Regions from separate parts of the Streptomyces sp. CA-294286 genome, predicted to be linked through region 3. Evidence: riboswitches for the same ligand, from Rfam matches in the RefSeq annotation. Region 3 holds a riboswitch; each other region holds the start of a gene.

What was found. A riboswitch is a leader RNA that binds a small molecule or an ion and turns the genes downstream of it on or off. The one in region 3 is predicted to bind S-adenosylmethionine.
Region 1: another riboswitch for S-adenosylmethionine. It lies ahead of ACQPZG_RS25355 (aminotransferase class V-fold PLP-dependent enzyme); the one in region 3 lies ahead of thrC (threonine synthase).
Region 2: another riboswitch for S-adenosylmethionine. It lies ahead of ACQPZG_RS06450 (hypothetical protein); the one in region 3 lies ahead of thrC (threonine synthase).

What each region holds. Positions count from the first base shown of each region.
Region 1 covers NZ_CP192005.1:4,667,203-4,674,004, forward strand. The annotation lists gene qcrC (cytochrome bc1 complex diheme cytochrome c subunit) at 1-713, shown strand, start outside; gene qcrA (cytochrome bc1 complex Rieske iron-sulfur subunit) at 710-1,762, shown strand; gene qcrB (cytochrome bc1 complex cytochrome b subunit) at 1,759-3,396, shown strand; gene trpD (anthranilate phosphoribosyltransferase) at 3,553-4,617, shown strand; SAM riboswitch class IV at 4,712-4,829, shown strand; gene ACQPZG_RS25355 (aminotransferase class V-fold PLP-dependent enzyme) at 5,065-6,495, shown strand; gene ACQPZG_RS25360 (Lrp/AsnC family transcriptional regulator) at 6,560-6,802, opposite strand, start outside.
Region 2 covers NZ_CP192005.1:262,575-269,376, reverse strand. The annotation lists gene ACQPZG_RS06460 (TetR family transcriptional regulator C-terminal domain-containing protein) at 111-1,013, shown strand; gene ACQPZG_RS06455 (thioesterase family protein) at 1,064-1,675, shown strand; gene ACQPZG_RS06450 (hypothetical protein) at 1,700-2,071, opposite strand; SAM riboswitch class IV at 2,122-2,229, opposite strand; gene ACQPZG_RS06445 (hypothetical protein) at 2,261-2,686, opposite strand; gene ACQPZG_RS06440 (ATP-binding protein) at 2,683-3,201, opposite strand; gene ACQPZG_RS06435 (helix-turn-helix domain-containing protein) at 3,440-4,300, shown strand; gene ACQPZG_RS06430 (DUF397 domain-containing protein) at 4,423-4,638, shown strand; gene ACQPZG_RS06425 (SAM-dependent methyltransferase) at 4,706-5,530, shown strand; gene ACQPZG_RS06420 (hypothetical protein) at 5,631-6,425, opposite strand; gene ACQPZG_RS06415 (VWA domain-containing protein) at 6,440-6,802, opposite strand, start outside.
Region 3 covers NZ_CP192005.1:3,233,012-3,239,813, reverse strand. The annotation lists gene groL (chaperonin GroEL) at 1-1,592, opposite strand, end outside; gene ACQPZG_RS19190 (cold-shock protein) at 1,949-2,152, opposite strand; gene ACQPZG_RS19185 (MoaD/ThiS family protein) at 2,565-2,840, opposite strand; gene thrC (threonine synthase) at 2,870-4,153, opposite strand; SAM riboswitch class I at 4,168-4,295, opposite strand; gene ACQPZG_RS19175 (glucosyl-3-phosphoglycerate synthase) at 4,460-5,407, shown strand; gene ACQPZG_RS19170 (hypothetical protein) at 5,469-5,726, shown strand; gene ACQPZG_RS19165 (alpha,alpha-trehalose-phosphate synthase (UDP-forming)) at 5,757-6,802, shown strand, end outside.

The DNA.
Region 1 (6,802 bases), 1.4 Mb from region 3:
CGCCTGCGGGCAAGGCGCAGGCCGACGAGACCGCCCAGTCCCTCGCCATTGAGGAGGGCAAGAAGCTCTACGCCGTTGGCTGCGCAAGCTGCCACGGAACCGGCGGTCAGGGCACCACTGACGGTCCCTCCCTGGTGGGAGTGGGCTCCGCCGCAGTGGACTTCCAGGTCGGCACCGGCCGCATGCCGGCGCAGCAGCCCGGCGCACAGGTGCCGAAGAAGAAGGTCATCTACACGCAGGCGCAGATCGATCAGCTCGCCGCGTACGTGGCCTCTCTCGGCGCCGGTCCCATCACGCCGACCGAAAGCCAGACCAACCCCGAAGGCGCCGACATCGGCAGGGGTGGCGAACTGTTCCGCACCAACTGCGCGCAGTGCCACAACTTCACCGGTGAGGGCGGCGCCCTGACCCACGGCAAGTACGCTCCGCCTCTGACGGACGTCTCGCCGAAGCACATCTACGAGGCCATGCAGACCGGCCCGCAGAACATGCCCTCCTTCCCGGACAGCACCATGCCGGAGAAGGAGAAGAAGGACATCATCGCGTACGTCAAGGCCGTGAACGGCGAAGAGACCCCGAGCCCCGGCGGCTTCGGACTGGGCAATCTCGGCCCGGTCAGTGAAGGTCTGTTCGCCTGGATCTTCGGTCTGGGTGCGCTCGTCGCAGTCGCCGTCTGGGTCGCGGCCCACACCGCTAAGGCCAAGAAGTCATGAGTAGCCAAGAGAATCCAGAAGAGCCCCTGCCTGCTGAGCGGGGCGACGCGCACGGAGAGGTGGCGCGCGCCGACGATCCGTTCGCGGACCCGGGCCTGCCGCCGCACAAGCCGCGCATCCAGGACATCGACGAGCGCGCCGCCAAGCGGTCCGAGCGTGTGGTCGCGTTCCTGTTCACGCTGTCCATGCTGGCCACGGTCGGTTTCATCGCCTCCTTCGTGGCGTTCCCGATCGACCAGATCGTGTACGTCTGGCCGCTGGGCCACGTGAGCGCGCTGAACCTCTCCCTGGGCATGACCCTGGGCATCGCCCTCTTCTGCATCGGCGCGGGCGCGGTCCACTGGGCCCGCACCCTGATGTCCGACGTGGAGGTCGCCGACGAGCGCCACCCGATCTCGGCCACGCCCGAGGTCAAGGCCAAGGTCATGGCCGACTTCAAGGCAGGCGCCCAGGAGTCCGCGATCGGCCGTCGCAAGCTGATCCGCACCACGATGTTCGGCGCACTGGCCCTGGTGCCGCTGTCCGGTGTCGTACTGCTGCGCGACCTCGGTCCGCTGCCGGAGAAGAGGCTCCGCACGACGTCCTGGGCGAAGGGCAAGCTGCTCATCAACCAGAACACGATGGAGCCGCTGCGTGCGGAGGACGTCGTCGTGGGCTCGCTCACCTTCGCCATGCCGGAAGGCCTGAAGGAGGACGACCACGACTTCAACACGAAGATCGCCAAGGACGCCTTGATGATCGTCCGCATCCAGCCGGACGAGATCAAGGACAAGAAGCAGCGCGAGTGGGCGCACGAGGGCATCGTCGCGTACTCCAAGATCTGCACCCACGTGGGTTGTCCGATCAGCCTGTACGAGCAGCAGACGCACCACGTCCTCTGCCCGTGCCACCAGTCCACCTTCGACCTCTCCGACGGCGCCCGCGTCATCTTCGGCCCCGCCGGTCACGCACTCCCGCAGCTGCGTATCGGCGTGAACGGCGAGGGTTACCTCGAAGCGCTGGGCGACTTCGACGAGCCCGTCGGTCCTTCGTTCTGGGAGCGCGGATGAGTACTGCGACGACTACCGAATCCACGCCGCAGCAGAAGGCCCCCGCCGGTGAGCGGGTCGCCGACTGGGCGGACGGCCGGCTGGGGATCTACTCCCTCGCCAAGGCCAACATGCGCAAGATCTTTCCGGACCACTGGTCCTTCATGCTCGGCGAGATCTGCATGTACAGCTTCCTCATCATCATCCTCACGGGTGTGTACCTGACGCTGTTCTTCCACCCGTCGATGAACGAGATCGTGTACCACGGCTCGTACGCGCCGATGCACGGCATCCGCATGACGGAGGCCTACGCGTCGACGCTGGACATCAGCTTCGACGTCCGCGGCGGTCTGCTGATCCGGCAGATCCACCACTGGGCCGCGCTGATCTTCCTCGCGGCGATGTTCGTGCACATGATGCGCGTCTTCTTCACGGGTGCCTTCCGCAAGCCGCGCGAGGTCAACTGGCTGTTCGGCTTCCTGCTGTTCGTCCTGGGCATGTTCACCGGTTTCACCGGCTACTCGCTCCCGGACGACCTGCTGTCGGGCACCGGTGTCCGCTTCACGCAGGGCGCGATCCTGTCCGTGCCGGTCGTCGGCACGTACATCTCGATGTTCCTGTTCGGCGGCGAGTTCCCCGGCCACGACATGGTCGCCAGGTTCTACTCGGTCCACATCCTGCTGTTGCCGGGCATCATGCTCGGCCTGATGGTGGCCCACCTGATCCTGGTCTTCTACCACAAGCACACACAGTTCGCGGGCCCCGGCCGCACGAACAACAACGTCGTCGGCATGCCGCTGCTGCCCGTCTACATGGCCAAGGCCGGAGGCTTCTTCTTCCTGGTCTTCGGTGTCATCGCGATGATCTCGGCGCTGTTCACGATCAACCCGGTGTGGGCGCTCGGCCCGTACCGTCCGGACCAGGTGTCCACCGGCGCCCAGCCCGACTGGTACATGGGCTTCGCCGAGGGTCTGGTGCGTGTCATGCCGGGCTGGGAGATCAACCTCTGGGGTCACACGCTGGCCCTGGGCGTGTTCATCCCGCTGACGCTCTTCGGTCTGATCCTCGCCGTCATCGCGGTGTGGCCCTTCCTGGAGTCCTGGGTCACCGGGGACAAGCGCGAGCACCACATCGCGCAGCGCCCCCGCAACAGCCCGACCCGCACCGGCTTCGGCGTCGCCTGGATCACGGTCTACTTCATCGGCCTCGTCGGCGGTGGAAACGACCTGTGGGCCACGCACTTCCACCTGTCGATCAACTCGATCACCTGGTTCGTGCGCATCGGCTTCTTCGCCGGTCCGGTCCTGGCGTTCATCATCACCAAGCGGATCTGCATGGGTCTCCAGCGCAGGGACGCCGAGAAGGTGCTGCACGGACGCGAGTCCGGCATCATCAAGCGGCTGCCGCACGGTGAGTTCGTCGAGATCCACGAGCCGCTCGGCCAGGACCAGCTGCACACGCTCACGGCGCACGAGCAGTACGCGCCGGCCGAGATCGGTCCCTCCGTGGACGAGAACGGCGTCGAGCGCAAGGTGGGACCGACCCAGAAGCTGCGCGCCAAGCTCAGCAAGGGCATGTACGGCGAGGGCAACCAGGTTCCCAAGCCCACCGCCGAGGAGTACAAGGAGATCACCAGCGGCCACGGCCACCACTGATCCCCGGCCGGGCCGCGCCCGCGGCCCGGAACTGTTCGCCACAGCAGGAGCCCCGTCCGACGTACGGACGGGGCTCTTCGCTGTCCCCGGGGCTGGATAGGGTGGGGCCCACCCCTATCGGCAGCCTTGACCGGCTCGTGGACCCTGGAGCGGACCATGAACATGGTGACCCCCGTTGGCGGCGACAGCGTGGCGGCCCGCGGCTGGCCGGGCATTCTCAACCCTCTGTTGCGCGGTGAGCACCTCGGTGCCGACGACACCGCCTGGGCCATGGACCGCATCATGAGCGGCGAGGCCACCGACGCGCAGATCGCCGGCTTCGCGGTCGCGCTGCGCGCCAAGGGCGAGACCGTCGAGGAGGTGACGGGGCTGGTACGGGCGATGTACGCGCACGCCCGGACCATCGAGGTGCCGGGCCCCAGTGTCGACATCGTCGGCACCGGCGGCGATCTGGCGAAGACCGTCAACATCTCCACCATGTCCGCGATCGTCATCGCCGGGACGGGCGCGAAGGTCGTCAAGCACGGCAACCGGGCCGCCTCCTCCGCCAGCGGCTCCTCCGACGTGCTGGAGAAACTGGGCGTCAACCTCGACCTGACGCCGCAGCGGGTCGCGGAGGTCGCCGAGGAGGCCGGCATCACCTTCTGCTTCGCGGTGAAGTTCCACCCCGCGCTGCGGTACGCCGCCAAGGCCCGCAGGGAGCTGGGCGCGCAGACCACCTTCAACATCCTGGGCCCGCTCACCAACCCGGCCCGGGTGCGCGCCCAGGCCGTCGGCGTCGCCGACGCGAGGATGGCGCCGATCGTGGCGGGCGTCCTGGCCGAGCGGGGGAACTCCGCGCTCGTCTTCCGCGGCGACGACGGGCTGGACGAGCTCACCACCACCGCGACGTCCCGGGTGTGGGTCGTGCGCGACGGGGCCGTCCACGAGGAGCCCTTCGACCCGCGCGACGTCGGGCTGGAGATCGTCCCCGTGGAGGCGCTGCGGGGCGCGGACGCGTCGTACAACGCGGAGGTGGCACGCCGGCTGCTGGCGGGCGAGAAGGGCCCCGTGCGGGACGCGGTGCTGCTCAACACGGCCGCGGCGCTGGTGGCCCTGGGCCCCGGCGGCGGCTCGCTGAGCGAGGAGATCGCCGCCGGGATCGAGCGGGCCGAACAGTCCCTGGACTCCGGCGCCGCCCAGCGGGCGCTGGAGCGGTGGGTGGCGGCCAGCAACGCCTGACCCGCCGCGCCCCGGACGCGGAGCGCGGTCCGTTCGTCTCGACGAGCGGACCGCGCTCTTGCGCGTCGTGGATCGTGTGGCAAGATGCTGCACAGGTCATGAGTGACAGCGACTACGGCCCCGGCCCGCTGTCCGGCAACCCTCCGTCCGTGGCGGGGTGCCCCGGGTGAAGACCAGGTCGTAGGCAGCGAGGTCTACGGCAAGCGCGGACCCCTGCGCACTCCTTCGGAGTGGCGCGCCCCTGGGGTCCTGGTCCTCAAGGGAGCAGTCTCGTGAGCAAGCGAATGCGATAGGGCCCTTCGGCCCCGTTCCACCTTCACCACCTCCGTGCGGCCCTGTGACGGCCGTGCGTCGAGGCAACTCCCGTACGCCGCACGGCACATGAGCCTGCGTCAGGCGTGCGGGACCTGTCGAAGCCATTCCGCCTTGTCCTGCCAGGAGTTCGTCATGCCCGCTCAGTCCTCCGTCGCCACCGCCACCGCCCCCGCCGCTTCCGGGGAGCCCTGCTGCGGGACGCCGCTGCCCGTCCTGGGACGGGACGTGGCCGTGCCCCTGGTCACCGGGGGCGAGGTCGGCTACGCGGCCCTCGACTACGCGGCGAGCGCCCCGGCGCTGCAACGGGTGTGGGACGACGTCGCGGCGTACGCCCCGTACTACGGCAGCGTGCACCGGGGAGCCGGGTACCTGTCGCAGCTCTCGACCGACCTCTTCGAGAACAGCCGGGTGACGGTCGCCGAGTTCCTCGACTGCCGGGACGACGACCAGGTGGTCTTCACCCGCTCGACGACCGACTCGCTGAACCTGCTGGCCTCCGCGCTGCCCGCCGACTGCCAGGTGTTCGTCTTCGAGACCGAGCACCACGCGTCGCTGCTGCCCTGGCAGGACGCCCGGGTGACGTACCTGGACGCGCCGCGCACGCCCGCCCAGGCCGTCCAGACGCTGGAACGCGCACTCGCCGACCGGGCCCCTGCCGCCGGCTCCGCGCCCCGTGCGCGCGGCGGCGAGGGCTCCACGGCCCCCGCGCTGGTGTGCGTGACGGGCGCCTCGAACGTCACGGGGGAGATCTGGCCGGTGCGCGAGCTCGCCGCCGTCGCCCACGCGCACGGTGCGCGGATCGTGCTCGACGCCGCCCAGCTCGCACCTCACCACCCGCTCTCGGTACGGGAGTTGGACGTCGACTGGGTGGCCTTCTCCGGGCACAAGCTGTACGCGCCGTTCGGCTCCGGGGTGCTCGCCGGGCGGGCCGACTGGCTCCGGGCGGCCGAGCCGTACCTGGCCGGCGGCGGCGCGTCGAAGAAGGTCGCACGGCGTGCGGACGGCGGCGTGGACGTCGAGTGGCACACCTCCGCGGCACGTCACGAGGCCGGTTCGCCGAACGTGATCGGGGTGTACGCCATCGCCTCCGCGTGCAGGGCGCTCACCGAGGCCGGGTTCGACGCGCTGGTCGAGCGCGAGCAGGCGCTGGTGCGCACGGTGCGCGAGGGGCTCGCGGAGGTGCCCGCCGTGAAGGTGCTCTCGCTGTTCGGCGACGAGGCGCCGCGCGTCGGCGTCCTCTCCTTCGTGGTGGACGGCTGGAACAGCTCGCACTTCGCCGCCGCGCTCTCCGCCGAGTACGGCATCGGGGTGCGGGACGGCCTGTTCTGCGCCCACCCGCTGGTGCGCACGCTGCTCGGCAGCGACCCCCAGGAGGTCGGCGAGTGCGGCGCCCCCGAGGCCGGGCCGGGCGAGAGGTCCCTGAACGCGATCCGGGTGAGCTTCGGCGCGGGCACCCCCGAGGAGCACGTGGAGCGATTCGTACGAGCCGTCAAGGAGCTCGTGGCGAACGGGGCGCGGTGGAACTACCGCACCGAGGACGGGCGTTGCGTGCCCGCCGTCTGAGCGGCCCGCAACGACGGTGGCCGCCCCTCAGGTGAGGGGCGGCCACCGTCGTCGGGTACGGGAATCAGCCGTCGAGGCCGATCGCGAACGCGGCCTCCAGGTCGTGCTGCGAGTACGTGCGGAACGCGACGTGGGTGTCCGTCGCCTCGACGCCGGGGATCTTGCTGATCGAGCCGGGGATGATGTCCGCCAGGTCGTCGTGCCGTCCGACGCGCACCATGGCGATCAGGTCGTAGGTGCCGGTGACGGAGAAGACCTCGCTGACGCTGTCCAGCGCGGCGATCGACTCGGCGATCTCGGGGATCCG
Region 2 (6,802 bases), 3.0 Mb from region 3:
GCAAGGCTCCGCGCCGTGCACCCGGCTGACGGTGGGGTCAGGGGTACTCCGTGCACGTGGCAGCGGCCCGGTGTTGAGGTCGGCTCAACGCGTGGGTACGGTGACTGGCCATGGACCACGAAGCGGCCGAGCCGCGGGCAGGCAGCGCGTCCGCCGTGGCCGACCGGGTGCGGCAGGTCGTCGAAGCCGCGGGGGTCAGTCAGCGGGAGTTCGCCCGACGGATCGCCATGGACCCCTCCAAGCTGTCCCGCTCGCTGGGCGGCACCCGCCGTTTCACCGCCGCGGAACTGGCCCGCATCGCCGACACCGCGGGGGCCGACGCCGCCTGGCTGCTGGGAGCGGCCCGCGCCCCCGGGGGAGCGGCTCAGGGACGGCGCGTCCGGGTCGCGACCGCCGCCGCCGTTCCCGACGGCGGGCGGCCCCGACAGATCGTGCGCGAGACCGTCCGGCTGATCGCCGAGCACGGCTACCACGCCGTCCGCGTCGCCGACATCGCCGCGGCCTGCGCCACCAGCACCGCCGCGATCCACTACCACTTCCCCGCCCGTGGCGACCTGCTCGAAGCAGCCGTGCGCCGGTGCATGGACGAGGACACCGCCCGCCGGGCCGCCCGCACGGCCGGAGCACGGGACGCCGCCGACGAACTGCGCCGGCTCATCGAGCTCCAGACCCCCTACGACGAGCAGCAACGCCGCAGGTGGCGCGTCCGGCTCGACCTGTGGGCCGAGGCGGCACGGTCCACCGCCGTGGGGCGCCTGCACGGCGAGTACTACCGGCAGTGGCGGGAGACCGTCGCCGACGTCGTACGACGCGGAGTCGAGCAGGGCGTCTTCCGGCCCGACGCCGACCCGTGCGCCGCCGCCCTCGGCCTGACCGCGCTCGTCGACGGGCTCGCCGCCCAGGTCCTGGCCGCCGCGCCGGACGCGCCCGCGCCGGGCTCCACCACCGCCGAGGACATGCATGCGGCCCTGCTCGGACACGTGGCGGCGACCCTGGCCCGGCCGGCCTCCTGACGTTCCGCAACCCGCCGACCCCCCATCCGCACAAGGAGACACGCATGTCCGTGAACCAGGACGCCGGCCCGGCCGACATCGCTGACGTCACCGATACCGCCGAGGTGCCGGTGGTCGACTGCCTGCCGCTGGTCCACCACACCGTCCGGCCCGAGTGGATCGACCACAACGGACTGATGAGCGACGCCTTCGCCGTTCTCGTCTTCGGCTACGCCACCGACGCCATGATGATCGAGACGGGGCTGCACGGGGGCTACCGGGAGTCCACCGGCTGCGCCCTCCGCACGGTCGAGACGCACCTGCGGTTCCTGGGCGACGTCCCCGAGGGCGCCCGGCTCGCCGTCCGCACCCGGGTCCTGGGCGCCGCCGCGGAGAAGGTCCGCTACGCGCACGAACTGTTCGTCCTCGACGGGGTCAGGAACGTGGAGGCGGTCGCCGGGACCCACGGCATCGAAGGCGCGGTGGAGGCGTCCCCCGCGACCCTGCCGACCGAGGCCGAGCCGGTGGCCACCACCGAGGTCCTCGCCGTCCACGTCGACCGGCGGGCGCAAGGCGCCACCCCCTTTCCGGGGGCCATCAGGCAGCGGCTGGAGTCCCTCACCGAGGACGCCCCGTCCTGGGCGGGACGCTCGATCGGCGCCGTCGCGGACCCGCACGCCTGAGCGCGTCCGTGCGGTCCGCCCTGTTCAGCAGCGGCTGGGCCCGTCCGGCGCCAGGTACATGAGGGTGTTCGCCGCGCTGCCGGGAACCGACAGCCACAGCAGCTTCCAGCGCGGCTGCCAGCGGACGAGGCCCTGATGGGCGCGGAGTTTCGTGCGCAGCTGGTCGGGGCGGTGGTACCAGGCGCGGAACCGGTGGCCGAGCCGGCCGTCGACCTCGTACAGGGTGACCCAGCCGTCGTCCCGCACATCGGCCGCCGACAGCAGCAGCTCGTGCAGCTCGCCGGGCTCCTCGCAGCACTTGCGGGCCTGGATCCAGTGCACGTGGTGGCCGGGCGAGTACCTGCGGCACGGGCCCTGCGGCACGCGCGCGGGGCCGGGAGAGGGGATGGATTCCATGGTGCGGTGATGCCTCCGCCTGTCATGGACCCCGGCGCCGCAGCCCCGGTGATCCGCCGTTCCCCGTGCAGCGCGACGGGGCGGGTCGTCACCCGGGGCACCCGCAGCGGGCGGGATGCCGTCCAGCGAGCCGGGGCTTGACGCTGGAACTCGTGACCCGCGCACACCGTAACAGAGCAAAAGCGCAGGTCAGGCAGGTGCCGTCAGGCCGTCCGACCAGGCCGGCGCCGTTCCCGCCAGGCGGCAGACCATCAGGTAGAGGGGGATGGGCGGGGTGTAGGGGGCCGGGCCCTGCGGCGTGTGGACGAGGCGGGGCCGGGAGGCCGGGACGCGCGCCTCCGCCGCGTACCGCGCGGGGTCCGGCCAGGGCAGGCCGAGGTCGGAACCGGAGGGGACGATCCACCACCACAGGTCCCCGTCGGCGAACACACAGCCCGGCCGGGACAGCTGGTCCAGCAGCCGCTGCCCGTAGTGGGCGGGCAGCCCCACCGCGTCGCAGCCGAGCGGGGTGTGGTCGAGGGCGGGCGGCAGCAGCAGACGGGACGGGCCGCCCGCACCGCTACCCGCACCGGTGCGGCGCATCCGGGTCAGCCGGTCGGCGAGACGGTGGCTCATCGCGGCCCGCTGCCGGACGTGACCGCTTCGTCCCGGGGGGAACAGCCGTGGGTGAGTTCCGCCCACACGGTACGTCCGCCGTCCGGACCGGGACCCTCGTGCTCCTGCGAGCCCCAGGTGTCGCACACCGCGTCGACGAGCAGCAGGCCGCGCCCGTGCTCGCTCGCGGTCGACTCGCTCGCGGCCCGCGCCGAGCGGTCCAGATGCGGCCCCTCCGGGCACGCGCCCTCGTCGTGGACGGAGATCCTCAGCCGCCCTTCGCTGTCGGTGAGTTCACAGCGGAACCGCTCGCTCGCCGTGTGGATCACCGCATTGGTGACCAGTTCCGAGACGACCAGGGCCGCCGTGTCGCCCAGCTGTCCGAACAGGCCCCAGTAGGCCAGCCGGTCGGTCGTCAGATGCCGTGCGCGTACGACGGACTCCGGACATGCGGGCAGGGCGAAACCGTACCGCCGGACACGAGCCCCTTGATGCGGGCCCATGACCTGGGGAAAGAGCGTGGAGCCAGGTACCACGACCGCATCCTCACCATGGGGAGCGGCCGCCGCACACCGCCTCCCCCGGTGCGGTGCGCGGCAGCCGCATGAACCAGTTCACGGTGCAACTCTCCCTCTGTCCACTTCACTTGGCAAGAGGCACTCTGAAAATTTCAGAGTGCCGTTTCGGAGATCGAGAACGCGTGGCACACTGCTTCGCAACAGCACGTAGAGCACAACGCCGAATCAGTCACGGTCAGTTACGGGGAGGCTATCGATGAGTGAACCGCGGTCCGCCCCGACCGTCGGACAGGTCGTGCTCGGCAAGCGGCTCCAAGACCTGCGCGAACGCGCGGGCATGACGCGCGACCAGGCGGCCAAGGTGCTGCACGTCGCACCTGCGACCGTCCGCCGGATGGAGACCGCCGAGGTCACCCTCAAGATCCCCTACGTGCAGCTGCTGCTCAAGGCGTACGGAAGCAGCGACGAGGACTGCGACGCCTTCGTCGAGCTGACCCAGGAGGCCAACCGGCCCGGCTGGTGGCAGCGCTTCCACTCGATCCTGCCCGACTGGTTCAGCATGTACGTGAGCCTGGAGGGCGCCGCCTCCCTCGTCAGGTCCTACGACCCGCACTTCGTACCGGGACTGCTCCAGACCGAGGACTACGCCCGCGCGGTCATGCGTACCGGCGCCATCGGCCAGACCCGCCCCGAGGACGTGGAACGGCACGTCGCCCTGCGCATGGAACGCCAGGCGCTGCTCACGGGACCCAATGCCCCGACCCTGTGGGCGATCATGGACGAGACGGTGCTGCGCCGTCCGGCGGGCGGCCCGGACGTGATGCGCGCCCAGCTGGACCGGCTCCTCGACGTGGCCGACCTGCCGCACGTCACCCTGCAGCTCGCGGAGTTCGCCGCCGGGCCGCACCCGGGTACGTACGGGCCCTTCGTCCTGTTCCGGTTCGCCGTGCCGGAACTCCCCGACATGGTCTACAGCGAGTACCTGACGGGCGCCGTGTACCTCGACGCGCGCCTCGAAGTGGCGACCCACCTCGAAGTCATGGACCGCATGGCGGCGCAGGCCGCCACCGCACCACGCACCAAGGAGATCCTCGCGGATTTCCGCAAGGAGCTCTGAACCCCACAATGTCCCGCACCCCCCGTGCCGGCCGCGGCGTCGACCGTCCGGCCGACCGCGCTGCCGACCGCCGCTCCGAACGGCGTGCGGACCACCGGCCGGGCCACCGCATCTACAACGGCATGCCCGCCGGCGACCTGCCCGCCGAGGGCTGGTCCAAGCCCTGGAGCGGCGGCAACGGCGGCAACTGCGTCGAAACCATGAAGCTCGCCGACGGCCGGGTCGCCATACGCCAGTCGGCCGACCCCGAAGGCCCCGCGCTCATCTACACCCCCGGCGAGATCGCCGCCTTCATCCAGGGGGCGAAGTCCGGCAAGGCGGACTTTCTGCTGACGTGACGCGGTACCGTCCGATGCCCCCGCACACCCGCCTTCCCTTGTGCCACGTGACTCCGAGGAGAGAACCATGACCGGGCAGGACCGCACCACCGGCAGCTCCGCATCCGTCGTGATCGACACCAGCAAGCCGCACCCGGCCCGGATGTACGACTGGTTCCTCGGCGGGAAGGACAATTACCCGGTCGACGAGGAGATGGCCAAGCAGCTCCTGCAACTCGATCCACGCGGACGGGACATGGCCCGCGTCAACCGCGCGGTGATGCACCGGGCCACCCGCTGGCTCGCCGAGAACGGCGTCCGCCAGTTCCTCGACATCGGAACCGGGATCCCCACCGAACCCAACCTCCACCAGGTCGCTCAGGGCATCGCCCCCGACGCGCGCATCGTCTACTGCGACAACGACCCCATCGTGCTCGCCCACGCGGAAGCCCTCCTGCGCAGCACCCCGCAGGGCGCCACGGAGTACATCCAGGCCGACGCCCGCGAACCCGCGGCGATCCTCGAACACGCGGGAAAGACCCTCGACTTCGAGCGTCCCCTCGCGCTCTCCCTGGTCGCGCTGCTGCACTTCATCGGCGACGAGGAGGGTGCCTACGACATCGTGCGCAGCCTCATGGACCGCCTGGCGAGCGGCAGCTACCTCGTCCTGACGCACGTCGCCCGCGACTTCGACCCGGAGGGTGCGGACAAGGCCGCCGCCATGTACAAGGCGCGCGGCCTGACCCTCCAGCCGCGCACCCGCGAACAGGTCGCCCGCTTCTTCGAGGGCTACGAACTGGTCGAGCCCGGCGTCTCCCTGTCCGCCGAATGGCGACCGGAACTGGGCGAGCCCGTCCCGGTCGCCGGCGACGACCCGATCCCGGGCTGGGTGGGCGTGGCCCGCAAGGTCTGAGCGGTTGCGAGGCGGCGCGCGGACAGTCGCCGGACGCCCGGCCCGGCAGGTGGCGCGAGGGTCCCGAATCCCCCCGCGCCACCGGCGTGCTGAGTGGCCGTCAGGCGGACGGAGGCACTCGTGAGGGGCGCCCCGCACCTCGCGTCAGCGCATACCCCGCCAGGCCCGTCAGCGCGGCCAGCGCCGCGCCCGCGGCCGTCCAGATCCACCGGGACGACCAGATGCCGGACGCCCAGCCGTCCTCCGGCGCCGCGGCGGCCGCCGCCTGCTTCGGCTGCTTCACGTCCTCCGCGGTGCTCGCCCCCGGCACCAGCGGTGCGGTCAGCGACCCGTCGACCGCCCGTGCCCCGCCCGCGTCCGCGACGTCCGCCCGCACTTCGGTACGCACCGGGAGCCCGAGGTCGTCGTCGGCCAGCCCGGTCACCGTCAGCCGCACGTAGTACGAGCCGGGCAACGGGTCGTTGGACGACTGCTCCGCCCAGGCCCGTACCGTACGCAGGTGGCACGCCAGCTCCACCGACTCCGCGTCCTTCTGCGCGGTCGCCGTCGACGCGCCGTACGTGCACGCCTGCCGCCTGCGCAGACCGTCGTACACGTCCAGCTGCCAGGTCTGCGCCCCGTGGCGCTGAGCGGACGGGGGCAGCGCGACCTCCGCCCGTACGGTCGCGTTCTGGCCCGCGTCGGCCGGGAACACCCAGTACAGGTAGTCGCCGGTGGACGCGCCCGCGGTGGCGAGCTGACCGGGCCGGACCGCGGCGGCCGTACGGAAGGACGTACCGGCTTCCGTGGGGGCCGCGGCGTCCGTGCTCGGCGACGGGGACGGACTCTCGTCCGCGACCGCCGCCGCAGCGCTACCCCCGAGAAGCGCTCCGGCGAGCAGCGCAGTGGTCAACACTCGTGTGATACGCACTAGTTGGTCCTCCAGACCGCGACGCGCCAGCGTGACACCCAGCCGAGGACCAGCCCGGCGAGCAGCCCGACGAGCGCCAGCACGCCCAGCAGCCACCAGCCGTGTCCGAGCCCGAAGGACGCGACGTCGGAGGCGTTCGAAGGGGAGTCCACCAGATCGATGGACAGCTCCACCGGCAGACCCGGGTCGGTCTTCACCGACGGCGGGGCGGAGAACGAACTGCTCACCCGCAGGCACACCGTCTCGGCCGGCGGTTCCTGACCCTTCTCGACGTCGACGTCCGCCTTGGGGTAGCGCAGCCCGGACGAGATCACGTCCGTGCGCCCGTCGCCGGACTCCTGGCCGCGCACGATCTCGCGACC
Region 3 (6,802 bases):
CCCGGGGCGGCGGCGCCGGCCTTCTCGGGCTTGTCGGCGATGACGGCCTCGGTGGTGAGGAACAGCGCGGCGATCGACGCGGCGTTCTGGAGGGCGGAGCGCGTGACCTTCGCCGGGTCCAGGATGCCTTCGGCGATCATGTCGACGTACTCACCGGTGGCGGCGTTCAGGCCGTGACCGATGGGCAGGTTGCGGACCTTCTCCACGACGACGCCGCCCTCAAGACCACCGTTGACGGCGATCTGCTTGAGCGGGGCCTCCAGCGCGAGCTTCACGGCGTTGGCGCCGGTCGCCTCGTCGCCGGTGAGCTCCAGCTTGTCGAAGACGGCCGAGGCCTGGAGGAGGGCGACGCCACCACCGGCGACGATGCCCTCTTCGACGGCGGCCTTCGCGTTGCGAACGGCGTCCTCGATGCGGTGCTTGCGCTCCTTGAGCTCGACCTCGGTGGCGGCACCGGCCTTGATGACGGCCACGCCGCCGGCCAGCTTCGCCAGGCGCTCCTGGAGCTTCTCGCGGTCGTAGTCCGAGTCGCTGTTCTCGATCTCGGCACGGATCTGGTTGACGCGACCGGCAACCTGGTCGCTGTCACCGGCGCCGTCGACGATGGTCGTCTCGTCCTTGGTGATGACGACCTTGCGGGCGCGGCCGAGCAGGTCGAGACCGGCGTTCTCCAGCTTGAGGCCGACCTCCTCGGAGATGACCGTGCCGCCCGTGAGGATGGCGATGTCGTTCAGCATGGCCTTGCGGCGGTCGCCGAAGCCCGGGGCCTTGACGGCGACGGACTTGAACGTGCCGCGGATCTTGTTGACGACCAGCGTGGAGAGCGCCTCGCCCTCGACGTCCTCGGCGATGATCAGCAGCGGCTTGCCGGACTGCATGACCTTCTCCAGCAGCGGAAGGAGGTCCTTCACGTTGCCGATCTTCGAGTTGACGATGAGGATGTACGGGTCGTCCAGGGACGACTCCATGCGCTCCATGTCGGTGGCGAAGTACGCCGAGATGTAGCCCTTGTCGAAGCGCATGCCCTCGGTGAGCTCAAGCTCCAGGCCGAAGGTCTGCGACTCCTCGACCGTGATGACGCCTTCCTTGCCGACCTTGTCCATCGCCTCGGCGATGAGCTCGCCGATCTGGGTGTCGGCGGCGGAGATGGAGGCCGTCGAAGCGATCTGCTCCTTGGTCTCGACATCCTTCGCCTGCTCCAGCAGGGCGGCGGAGACGGCCTCGACGGCCTTCTCGATGCCACGCTTGAGGGCCATCGGGTTCGCGCCGGCGGCTACGTTGCGCAGACCCTCGCGGACCAGGGCCTGGGCCAGGACGGTCGCGGTCGTCGTGCCGTCACCGGCGACGTCGTCGGTCTTCTTCGCGACTTCCTTGACCAGCTCGGCGCCGATCTTCTCGTACGGGTCCTCGAGCTCGATCTCCTTGGCGATGGAGACGCCGTCGTTGGTGATCGTGGGCGCGCCCCACTTCTTCTCAAGGACGACGTTGCGGCCCTTGGGGCCAAGGGTGACCTTGACGGCGTCGGCGAGCTGGTTCATGCCACGCTCGAGGCCGCGACGGGCCTCCTCGTCGAACGCGATGATCTTGGCCATGTGAAGTGGTCCTCCCAGGACGTAGGGGGCACCCCCTGCTCCTCAAGAGCTTGGGGGAGGATTTCTTCGGACCGGTGGTCGGCGCCCGCGACGGACGGCCCGGGAGCGCGGGGGAATCCTTACCCCCACGCCCCTCGGACCTCACCTACCTGGTCCAAGTTTCTGTCACTCTCACGGGGAGAGTGCTAACGCCAATGATTAGCACTCGGCATAGGAGAGTGCAAGCGACTACCACGGATCCGGGGGTCGCGGCACCTCGTGGGCCGGACGCACGCAGGGCCCGCACCCCGGTGACGGGGTGCGGGCCCTGCGTGCGTGAGTGCTGGTGAGTGCGTCGGTGGCCGATCGCGCCGAGATCAGACGGCGAGCTTGACCATGTCCGCCTGCGGACCCTTCTGGCCCTGCGAGATCTCGAACTCGACTCGCTGACCCTCTTCAAGGGTGCGGTAGCCGTCCATCTGGATCGCGCTGTAGTGGACGAAAACATCCGCACCACCGTCGACCGCGATGAAGCCGTACCCCTTCTCCGCGTTGAACCACTTGACGGTGCCCTGAGCCATGCCTAACTCCCCTATTACTGGCCCTTGCGCGGGACCGCACTTCGCGGCCCCGGGTCAGACCCCACCTTCCGACAGGAGTGGAAGGTGTGCGCCGTAGCGCGTCGACCGCGGCTGAATGTATCCGCCCAACTGCCCTCTGCAACAGGCCAATCGGACGTGAATTCTGGGCAGGGCCGAACACTCGGATCGGTCAACTGGCCATATTCCAGGGCAAGTCGGGCCGGACATACTGTGCGCATCGGCAGCAAAAGGCTCGAACACGCGCGCCGCATCTTGTCGCCTTCTCATATGCACGGGGCATGGGCGGCGACCGGGGCTTCCCCTACTCTACCCCTTTCAACCCTACGGAATTGCCCCCTCCGCTTGTGAGCGAAGGGGGCAACCGGAGGTGGTGTGCGGCCAGTTGTACGGCTCAGCCGCCGGCGACGGCGGGAATGATGGAGACGCCCGCGCCGTCCGGCGTCGGCGTCCGGAGGCCGCTCTCGAAGCGCACGTCGTCGTCGTTCACGTACACGTTCACGAAGCGGCGCAGCTTGCCCTGGTCGTCCAGGACGCGGGCGGCGATGCCCGCGTGGTTCTTCTCCAGGTCGGCGATGACCTCGGCGAGGGTGGCGCCCTCGGCGGCGACCTCGGCCTCGCCGCCGGTGTACGTGCGCAGGATGGTGGGGATGCGGACCTTGACGCTCATGGTGTTCAGCCTTCCGGTACGGGGGTGGTTCAGCGGGCCAGGCCGGCGTCGCGGAACGCCTCCAGGCTCGGGCGGATGGTCGCGGAGGGGCCGGTGGTCGGCGCCACCGCGTCCAGCGTCTTGAGGCCGTCGCCCGTGTTGAGCACGACGGTGGTGAGCGTCGGGTCCAGCAGCCCGGCCTCGATGAGCTTCCTCGTGACGCCGACGGTCACTCCGCCGGCGGTCTCCGCGAAGATCCCTTCCGTACGGGCCAGAAGCTTGATCGCGTCGACGACCTGCTCGTCGTTCACGTCCTCGACGGCGCCGCCGGTGCGGCGGGCGATGTCCAGGACGTACGGGCCGTCCGCCGGGTTGCCGATGGCGAGGGACTTGGCGATGGTGTTCGGCTTCTGGGGCTTCACGACGTCGTGCCCGGCCTTGTACGCGGTGGAGACCGGCGAGCAGCCTTCCGCCTGGGCACCGAAGATCTTGTACGGCCTGTCCTCCACCAGACCCAGCCCGATCAGCTCCTGAAGACCCTTGTCGATCTTCGTGAGCTGCGAACCGGAGGCGATCGGGACGACGATCTGGTCCGGCAGCCGCCAGCCGAGCTGCTCGCAGATCTCGTACGCCAGGGTCTTGGACCCCTCGCCGTAGTAGGGGCGCAGGTTGACGTTGACGAAGCCCCAGCCCTCGCCGAGCGGGTCGCCGATCAGCTCGGAGCAGAAGCGGTTCACGTCGTCGTAGTTGCCCTCGATGCCGACCAGCTCGCCCCCGTACACGGCGGCCATGACGACCTTGCCCTGCTCCAGGTCGTGCGGGATGAACACGCAGGAGCGGAAGCCGGCCCGCGCGGCGGCGGCGCCGACGGCTCCGGCCAGGTTGCCGGTGGAGGAGCAGGAGAGGGTGGTGAAGCCGAAGGCGCGGGCGGCCTCGACGGCGATGGCGACGACGCGGTCCTTGAAGGAGTGCGTCGGGTTGCCCGAGTCGTCCTTGACGTACAGGCCGCCGGTGACGCCCAGCTCGCGGGCCAGGTTGTCGGCCTTGACCAGCTTGGTGAAGCCGGGGTTCAGGCTGGGCTTCTCGGCGACGTCGGCCGGGACGGGCAGCAGGGGGGCGTAGCGCCAGATGTTGTCCGGACCGGCCTCGATGCGCTTGCGCAGCTCCTCGGGGCCCTCGGCGGGCAGGTCGTAGGCGACTTCCAGCGGGCCGAAACAGAGCTGACAGGCGAAGATCGGGCCGAGCTCGAAGCGCTCTCCGCACTCGCGGCAGGAGAGGGCCGCGGCGGGGCCGAGGTCGACGGTGGTGGTGGCTTCGGTGGTCTGCACAGCCATGATGGCGAGGTCCTTCCTCATCTTCCCCGCGACGGCTTTCGCCGCGAGACGGAATTGGCACCTTCCCGGCCTGACCTCGCGGTCGGCAGGGGGGTTGCCGGGACTTCGACGGGCCGTTTCCCTCAGTCCCTCTGGATGAGCGCTGTGACTCCGGATTGCCCCGCGTGAGCGGGCCGGGTGTTTGTGGGCGCCGACGACCCCGGCATGCGCCGGTCGTCCGCGTTGTTCAAGACTGTAACCGAACCCCCGGGGGCTTGAGACAGTCGTCCGGAACGCGAGATGGATCACAGAATCGGGAGTGCAGAGGTGCTGGAAGAGGTGGAGCGCTGGCTGGGCACGCGGTCGTGGGCGGCTGCCGACCGCCCGTTGGAGTGGCTGCTCGCCGCGAAGGCGGCCCGCGGCACCACCGTCAGCGTCGTCCTGCCCGCACTCGACGAGGAGGCGACGGTCGGGGCGATCGTGACCGCGATCCGCCGCGACCTGATGGGCCCGCGGGCCCCCCTGGTGGACGAACTGGTCGTGATCGACTCCGGTTCCTCGGACGGAACGGCGCGGGCGGCGGCCGACGCCGGGGCCCGGGTCGTCCACCGGGACGACGTCCTGCCGCGCCTTCCGGCCGTGCCGGGCAAGGGCGAGGTGCTGTGGCGCTCCCTGCTGGTCACCGGCGGCGACGTCGTCTGCTTCGTGGACGCGGACCTGAGGGACTTCGACGCGTCGTTCGTGTCGGGGATCGTCGGCCCGCTGCTCACCGAACCGGACGTGCAGTTCGTCAAGGCGACGTACGACCGTCCGCTGGACGGGGCAGCCGGTCAGGGCGGCCGGGTCACCGAGCTGATGGCCCGCCCGCTGCTCAACCTGCACTGGCCGCTGCTGGCCGGTTTCGTCCAGCCGCTGGGCGGCGAGTACGCGGTCCGCCGCTCACTCCTGGAGCGCCTGCCCTTCCCCGTCGGGTACGGGGTCGAGATCGGCCTCCTCATCGACTCGCTGCACACTGTCGGCCTCGACGCCCTCGCCCAGGTCGACGTGGGCGTCCGCGTCCACCGCCACCAGGACGGCCAGGCACTGGGCCGGATGGCCGCCGCCATCTACCGCACCGCGCAACTGCGCCTCTCCCGCGGTCACTTGCTGCGCCCGTCGCTGACCCAGTTCGAGCGTGCGGACGGCGTCTTCGTCCCCCGCACCCACCCCGTGGACGCCGAGGAACGGCCGCCGATGCGGGAGATCGCCGAGTACGAGGCGCGGCATGCGGCGTAATCGCGGGTGGGCTCGCGTGGCGTGACCGCGCCCGTCACGCTCCGTGTCCGATGGTCGCCCCATGCGTCTCCTCCGCCCTCTCCGCACGTCCGGTGTCCTTCTCGCCGCCACCGCGCTGATGGCCGCCGCTCCGCTCGCGTCCGCCCACGAGCCCGGGATGCCCGGACAGCCTGCCCGCAGCGACCCCGACCACCGGGAACTGTGGCTGGCCACCGGGGGCACGGCGGCCCTCGCGGGCCTCGGCGCGCTGGGGGCCGCGTCCGTACGGAGCCGGCGCAGGCCGTGCTCACGGCGGGCGGGGTGCCGTACGCACGTTTGAGGGGAACCTTTACCGGCTAGGTTTCGCCACATGACCTCCGCGCACGACCATGCCCAGACCCACAAGGCCCAGATCCTCGTCGCGTCCAACCGCGGCCCGGTGTCGTACACCCTCGGTGACGACGGCGAGCTGACCGCCAAGCGCGGCGGCGGCGGCCTGGTCTCCGGACTCTCCGCGATCGGCCCGGACGCGGACGCGCTGTGGGTGTGCTCGGCGCTCGGGGAGGGCGACCGGGAGGCGGTGCGGCGCGGCGTCGGCGAGCCCGGCGTACGGATGCTGGACATCGACGCGGACACCCACGCGGCCGCGTACAACGGCATCTCCAACTCGGTCCTGTGGTTCGTCCACCACATGCTGTACCAGACCCCGCTGGAGCCGGTCTTCGACGCCGGGTTCCGGGAGCAGTGGGCGGCGTACGAGGCGTACAACCGGGCCTTCGCCGAGGCGCTCGCCGAGTCGGCGGCCGAGGGCGCGGCGGTCCTCATCCAGGACTACCACCTGTGCCTGGCCCCCGGAATGCTCCGCGCGCTCCGCCCCGACCTGCGCATCGGCCACTTCTCGCACACCCCGTGGGCCCCGGTCGACTACTTCCGCCTGCTCCCCGACGACATCGCCGAGCAGTTGCTGCGCGGCGTCCTGGGCGCGGACCGCGCCGCCTTCCTGACCCGGCGCTGGGCCGACGCGTTCACCGCGTGCGCGCTGGAGCACCTCGGCGAGGAGGCCCTCGACGGCAAGCGGATCGGCGTGCACGGGCTCGGCGCGGACGCCGACTTCCTGCGCGAGCGCGCCCACCGGGACGACGTGCAGGAGCGCCTGGTCTCGCTGCGCGAGCAGGTCGGCGGCGACGGCGCCCGCAAGACGGTCGTACGCGTCGACCGCACCGAACTGTCGAAGAACATCGTCCGCGGCCTCCTCGCGTACGAGCACCTTTTGGACACCCGCCCCGAGTGGCGCGAGAACGTCGTGCACATCGCCTTCGCGTACCCCTCCCGCCAGGACCTCGCCGTCTACCGCGCGTACACGGCGGAGGTGCAGCGCACGGCCGACCGCATCAACTCCGCGTACGGCACGCCCAC